DNA from 3 places in the Alkalihalobacillus pseudalcaliphilus genome. Region 1 is predicted to be linked to each of the others. Evidence: riboswitches for the same ligand, from Rfam matches in the RefSeq annotation. Region 1 holds a riboswitch; each other region holds the start of a gene.

Region 1 (2,271 bases):
TTCTCACCAACACCTAAAGCAAATAAAATTTCAGTCATACTGGGTTGTAACGAAATAACTCGTTCTGGCACTTCTTCAAACGTAAACTCTGTACCGGCATCATCAGTTACCGTATAAGGACCCTCTTCCTCCGTCAAATCCTCTGTTTGGTTATCATCATTCGCTTGTCCCGGACTTTCCTCACTTGCCTGATCTCCGCAACCTGCCAACATTAAAAATATTAATAAGCCACTTATTCCTTTTAACCATATATTCATCTTGTTCTCTCCTTTTTCACTCTCGGTTTATATGATTTACTCTCAAACGTAATCTCTTCGACTTCCAACTGTTGATTAGCATACACCGCCATCACAAAAAACACATTGGCTAACAGATGCGTATAATCAAATAAAATTTTGTCTACTTCGCGTTCTAAACTTACTTTATGTAAGGCTCGGACAGATTTTTTTGCTTCACTCCTGCAAACATGTAAGGCACAGGCTGCATCTGATCCTTGCGGTAATAAAAACTGTTGAATTTTTTCCTCAACAAAGGATACATAAAAATCATATTTTCCACTTAAATGTTCTAAGTCACTTTGCTCAATCGCCCGCTCACCTCTAACAGATCCATTCAAATGGTACGTCATGGGGATAAGCTCCATTAAATCTTCATATAAAATGTGGAGCTGCTGATGTTTTTGAACGACACTTGCTGCCTGTCCAATTCGAGTCGTCAACGAATCGGTACGAATTTCAAAATCAACGGTTGAGGCTGACTCCCGCATATACGGATAACATAGATAACGCATATCTTTTTTCATTTTTTCACCTCCAATATTGTCACACTTGTGAATAGAGATGGTCGTTCGGAAATAATTGCGTAAGAAGGTGATAAATCAACACAAAAAAAACGCCCGAGAGACTTGTCGGACGGTTGCTTAAATATCTCTATCAACATAGATTTACCCAATATCACCGTACAATCCTCTTTATTCCGAAGAGCCTATACGTTCAAGTTAGGCAGGTATCCTGGCTTATGCTTCCATTTACTCTAAGACCTTCCCATCCAAATGGACAGTGGTATCCTTATTTCATCAGCATTTACAGTTGCGGAAACAGCTTCGGGTTCACACCGAATTCCCTTTTCACTCAACGAACGAGCACCTAACTCTACGAATATATTCATTTGAATGTAGTGTAACATAGTTTTGCTATAGATACATGAATATTTCCACTTTTTGCTTGTGTGCAATGGCAAGCTAACGATAAAATCAATGTAAGGAAAAAAGGAGTGATGCGAATGAAAAGAAGACGTCCCCTGCCTACTGACCTGCAAGTTGGGAGCATATTAGCACAAAGAAATTTTCCACTTTCACCAAAAGAAACAGAAAAGCTGTCCCACGCCGAAAAAGGTTATCTAGGAGAAGTGAATTTTGACAACTGGCTTTTAGAAGATTTACCTGACAATTGGTATGTGTTACACGATTTATGGCTTACAGCAAAAGACTCCACCCTACAAATTGATTCCCTCGTCATTACCCCCAAGGACATTTTTCTATTTGAGGTTAAAAACTATTCCGGCTCCTATTTCCTCGAGGGCGATCGCCTCTTAACCGAATCGCAGTATGAAATCAAGAACCCTCACATCCAATTAAAAAGAACCGAAACCTTATTACGACAGCTTTTATTGAACCAATTTGGCAAAGCAACTCCTACAATTAAGTCCTATGTTTGTTTTATTAACCCCGATTTTTATCTTTATAATGCACCCTTGAACGCCCCACATTTTCTTTTTTGTAGCTTACTTAAGAAATTCAAAAAGAACATGGTAAAAGAACACAGTCAATCCTTTAATAAAAATAGAAATATATGTGATTTTCTATTGAACAGTCAGCTTATTAAAAGTCCTTTTAAACCTACATTCGAATACAATATTAATCATCTCACTAAAGGTATTGTTTGTTATAACTGTAACGAGGTTTTTACTCCACATGTAAGAAAAGCAAGATATCTATTTTGCCCAGAATGTAATTTTCAAGAGAATTGGAGTTCTGCTATTGTTAGGGCCGTTGAGGAGTATATGATACTCTTTCCCGAAAAAAAGATCACATCTCGAGAGATAGCAACTTGGTGTGCAGTACCGAGCTCACGTTCAATTAGATTTGTATTAAAAAAGTTTTATAGAAAAAATGAAAATTTTGGCAACACTTATTACACAAAAATAACCGAGTGAATAAATAATAAAGTGCCAGTTGTTTACAATCCTAACGATAATCCAAGCAATGATTGT
Region 2 (2,271 bases), on a different contig from region 1:
CTATTTAATAAAGTCGTTCGTGGTGAGCGAGAACAGCAGCTAGAATTAGCCATTCAGGGGCGATATTTTGCCCTTGTTATGACGCCTTTATATGACCACGAACAAATCAGAGGAGCCGTTGCAGTAATTCGGGATATGACGGAAGAACGTCAACATGATAAGCTTCGTAAAGATTTCATTGCGAATGTATCACACGAATTAAGAACGCCGATTTCAATGCTGCAAGGGTATAGTGAAGCGATTATTGATGATATAGCGGAAAGCCATGAAGAGAAAAAAGAGCTTGCTCGGATCATTTATGATGAATCATTAAGAATGGGCCGATTGGTTAATGAGTTATTGGATATTGCGCGTATGGAAGCGGGTTATACTGAATTAGTAAAAGAAAAGATTCCTTTAATACCTTATATGGAGAAAATTGTTCGTAAGTTTAAAGGTTTAGCTAAAGACCATCACATTGCTCTGAAGCTAGATGTTAAGGAAAAGTTACCAGATGCTTATTTTGATCAAGATCGAATTGAACAAGTATTAACCAATTTAATTCATAATGCGATTCGACATACACAGGAATTCGGACAAGTCATTGTCAAAGTAAGTGTTGAACAAGAAGAATTCATATTTGATGTAATTGATAACGGCTCTGGTATTAGTGAACAAGATTTACCTTATGTGTTTGAACGTTTTTACAAAGCAGATAAAGCGAGAACACGAGCCAAAGGTGGAACAGGTCTTGGATTGGCCATTGCCAAAAATATCATTGATTCGCATAAAGGGAAGATTACGGTGCATAGCAAAGTAAATGAAGGTACTACTTTCTCTTTTAAACTTCCGTTGTAGGAAAAAGGCTCATGAAAATTGAGATACTATCGTCTTTATGTTTCATGTATAATCAAAAGAAAGATCATATAGAAAATCATTAGGTCTATTTAAAAAGGAAGCTGGTTAGATTCCAGCACGGTCCCGCCACTGTGTTTGCTTTATATCAAAGCATAAGTCAGATTACTTGCCTACTGATATTGTTTGAACCTTCGAGGTTAAAGGGGATCATTAGAATGAAGCTCTGTCATTTGAAGCAGGGCTTCACTATGGGTGGAAAGCATTCCTTTTTCGGAATGCTTTTTTGTTAAGCCAGGAACATAGTGTCTTAATTGACTCATTTTAATACCAATCATTTATTGGAGGAGCGGGTTTATTTGCTTCGTTTCGTTCGTCAACATATTTTTCAATACCAAAGCCTTACATATTTTCTTTTAATACTTTTATGTTTTTTTATTTTTATTTGGTCTATTAGTAGGGGAAGTGTGGATATACCTTTTTGGACCGTGATTCAAATTTTAATTGCTGAGATTCCTTATAGTCCTTTTGAACACCAAGCTGAAACGAGTATTGTGAATATCGTTGTGCAAATTCGGTTGCCACGTGTACTACTTTCAATGATTGTTGGTGCTAGTCTAGCCTTAGCTGGTGCCGCTTTTCAAGGATTATTAAAAAACCCACTCGCTGATCCCTATACGCTTGGGGTGTCTTCAGGTGGAGCTTTAGGTGCAGTATTTGTGCTTTTTTTTGGAGTGACGATACCTGGATTAGGTTTTTTTACACTACCGTTTATTAGTATTATTAGTTCGTTTTTTACATTATTGTTTGTGATTAGCTTTTCAAAAATGGTCCAGCGCTCTATGTCGAGTGAAACAATTATTTTAACAGGCATTATATTTAGTTCGTTTTTAGGTGCTTTTATCTCTTTAATGATTGCTTTGACTGGGGATGAACTAAGGCAAATTATAGGGTGGCTACTAGGAAGCCTTGCGATGCGAGGTTGGGCATATGTTTGGTTAGCACTACCGTTATTTATAATTGCTTTTATCATGTTGTTGTTTAATCGTCAAGAACTAAACGCCTTAGCTTTTGGTGAAGAAACGGCCCGTCAATTAGGGGTCAATGTACGTGTACGGAAATATGTGATACTTGGTGCTGCTACTATTTTAACGGGCAGTGCAGTTGCTGTAAGTGGAACCATTGGATTTGTAGGATTAGTTATACCTCATATGACGAGATTAATTTGGGGAAGTAACCATCGAATTTTATTGCCACTCTCTATGTTTGTCGGTGCAGGCTTTTTAGCCCTTGCGGATATAGTAGCTAGAACCATCATCTCTCCTTCCGAATTACCAATTGGTGTCATTACGGCGATGATAGGGGCCCCCGTTTTTGGTTTAATATTAATAAAGCAACAAAAGAAAGTGGGGTGAGAAAATGTTAGACGTACAAGAT
Region 3 (2,271 bases), on a different contig from region 1:
ATATACATAGCATACCGTAACCACGTTCCAACCATTCCGCCAATCGCAACGGCTATGATATTTTTAATGTTCACGCTTCTGCCCCCACTATGTGTCATGTTAGCAATTTCTATGTACTTCATGTTAACCAGCCTTTTTCTTCTCCAAATAAAAAGAATCATCTTCCCTCTCTGAAAAGTGATTCTTATGCTTGCACTTATATAGTTGCTCTTTCTTTGTCTTTGTTTTACGTGTTCTTAAATCAAGTTGAACAAAAGGGCTCCGCCCATTCAAAGGGTTTCTCTTACCTTCACGTATTTGTTTTTCTCGTTTTTTTTTGGCTGATGATTTTGCCATCTGCTCCACCTACTTTCTTCCATTATTATCTCGAACATTCTAAAAAAATTCAAGTCTATCCATTTTCTTCTCCGACCTCTATACTAGTAATGATCATAAAGGAGGTCATAACATGTTCCGTCAAGCTATTAAAAGTGATTTACCGATTATAAAAGAATGGATTTACGAACGAGCTGTTGATTTAAAAAAGAAGGAGCTATCCCAATGGGCCTTTTATTTAAATAAAGAAAACACAGCGATTCTTAATCATGATTTTGAACAAGGACATTTATATGTTTTTTTAGATCAACAGCAGGAATTACAAGGAGCTCTCGTACTAATGGAGGGGGATCAGTGGGACTTTGATTTATGGCCCGACCATACTGATGTAGACGCTTATTATCTTCATCGTGTCATCGTACCTATTACTAAAAAAGGGCAACATATCGGTTCCCAACTAGTTACTTATGCCAAAGAACAAGCCCAAGCAACCAATAAAATTTTACGTTTGGATTGTGCACGATTCAGTCCATTTTTACGCCCTTTTTACGAAAAGCATGGATTTCATTTAGCAAAAATATTAGAAGAATTTTACTTATTTGAGTGGAAACCTGTGAAGTGAGTTAGTCCCGCTTTGACTTTAACGTTGTTTTAAATCTTTATTTTTCACACAAAAAGCCTTATATTAGCTGACTATTCTATTAATTAAGTCAAAACTGGATATTGACAATCTTTCCTTACTTCGTTAAAGTAAATACAAATTTGAAAAGTGGGGATTAGGTACGTAAGCATTTTTAGTTTACGTTTAAAAGGGAATTCGGTGAAAAACCGAAGCGGTCCCGCCACTGTAATGGAAGAGCTTTTCTTGTAATCACTGGTTATGAACTGGGAAGAGAGAAAAAGCAAAGACGCCATAGCCAGGAGACCTGCCTAGTCTAACAACACTGCTCAACCTACGGGAGATAGGGAGGTGTTAAAAATATCAACAGTATGACAGGATATTTTTACCCACTATTATTGGTAAAAATATCCTTTTTTATTATTTTAAAATGAATCTGGAGGTATTTGAATGGGAGATATACGCACAAGTAATCTTGGTTATCCAAGAATCGGAGAGAAACGTGAATGGAAGAAAGCGTTGGAAGCATTTTGGTCAAAAAAAATAGACGAACCACAACTGCTTGCCAACTTAAAGGAACAACGACTAATTGGCCTCAAAAAACAAAAAGAAGCAGGCATTGACTATATACCGGTTGGTGATTTCACTTTTTACGACCATGTTCTCGATCATGCTGTCATGTTTGGTCTAATCCCAAAACGTTTCCAGGAAAGCTATCAAAACCATACATTAACTGGCTATTTTGATATCGCTCGTGGGAATGATGCTGCTCCAGCTAGTGAAATGACAAAATGGTTTAATACGAATTATCACTATATCGTTCCTGAATGGGAAGGACAAACGCCGAAATTACAATACAACAAACCACTCGAAGCCTATCAAGAAGCTCAGAATGAATTAGGGATCACAGGTAAGCCTGTATTAATTGGTCCTTTTACATTCCTTAAACTTTCAAAAGGTTATGAGCAAACTGATTTTTCTAAACACCTTGAATCCTTATTACCGCTCTATGTAGAGGTTTTACAACAACTTGAACAGGCTGGTTGTGAGTGGGTTCAAATCGATGAACCTTCCCTCGTTACAAGTATTAGTGAACAAGAAATAGATTTAGTTTCATCTACGTATCATTACTTAAATGAACGAACATCCATCAATGTCATGGTACAAACATACTTTGATGCTGTCAGTCATTATGAAAAGGTCATTCAACTTCCTGTAGCAGGAATTGGGCTTGATTTTGTTCACGGTAAGGACGAAAACCTATCCTCCCTCCAAAAGCACGGCTTCCCATCCAATAAAGTGTTGGGTGCTGGAATTATTGATGGTAGAAATATTTG

The links. Region 1 has a riboswitch for cobalamin ahead of PQ479_RS16860 (hypothetical protein). Riboswitches for the same ligand answer to the same signal wherever they lie in the genome.
Region 2: another riboswitch for cobalamin. It lies ahead of PQ479_RS01345 (FecCD family ABC transporter permease); the one in region 1 lies ahead of PQ479_RS16860 (hypothetical protein).
Region 3: another riboswitch for cobalamin. It lies ahead of metE (5-methyltetrahydropteroyltriglutamate--homocysteine S-methyltransferase); the one in region 1 lies ahead of PQ479_RS16860 (hypothetical protein).

The regions. Positions count from the first base shown of each region.
Region 1 covers NZ_JAQQWS010000009.1:125,140-127,410, forward strand. Annotated here, with positions in the region: gene PQ479_RS16855 (ABC transporter substrate-binding protein) at 1-257, opposite strand, end outside; gene PQ479_RS16860 (hypothetical protein) at 254-802, opposite strand; cobalamin riboswitch at 984-1,164, opposite strand; gene PQ479_RS16865 (nuclease-related domain-containing protein) at 1,282-2,214, shown strand.
Region 2 covers NZ_JAQQWS010000001.1:272,320-274,590, forward strand. Annotated here, with positions in the region: gene PQ479_RS01340 (ATP-binding protein) at 1-837, shown strand, start outside; cobalamin riboswitch at 902-1,025, shown strand; gene PQ479_RS01345 (FecCD family ABC transporter permease) at 1,218-2,249, shown strand; gene PQ479_RS01350 (heme ABC transporter ATP-binding protein) at 2,254-2,271, shown strand, end outside.
Region 3 covers NZ_JAQQWS010000004.1:236,946-239,216, reverse strand. Annotated here, with positions in the region: gene PQ479_RS11175 (fluoride efflux transporter FluC) at 1-74, opposite strand, end outside; gene PQ479_RS11170 (hypothetical protein) at 124-336, opposite strand; gene PQ479_RS11165 (GNAT family N-acetyltransferase) at 449-937, shown strand; cobalamin riboswitch at 1,077-1,263, shown strand; gene metE (5-methyltetrahydropteroyltriglutamate--homocysteine S-methyltransferase) at 1,385-2,271, shown strand, end outside.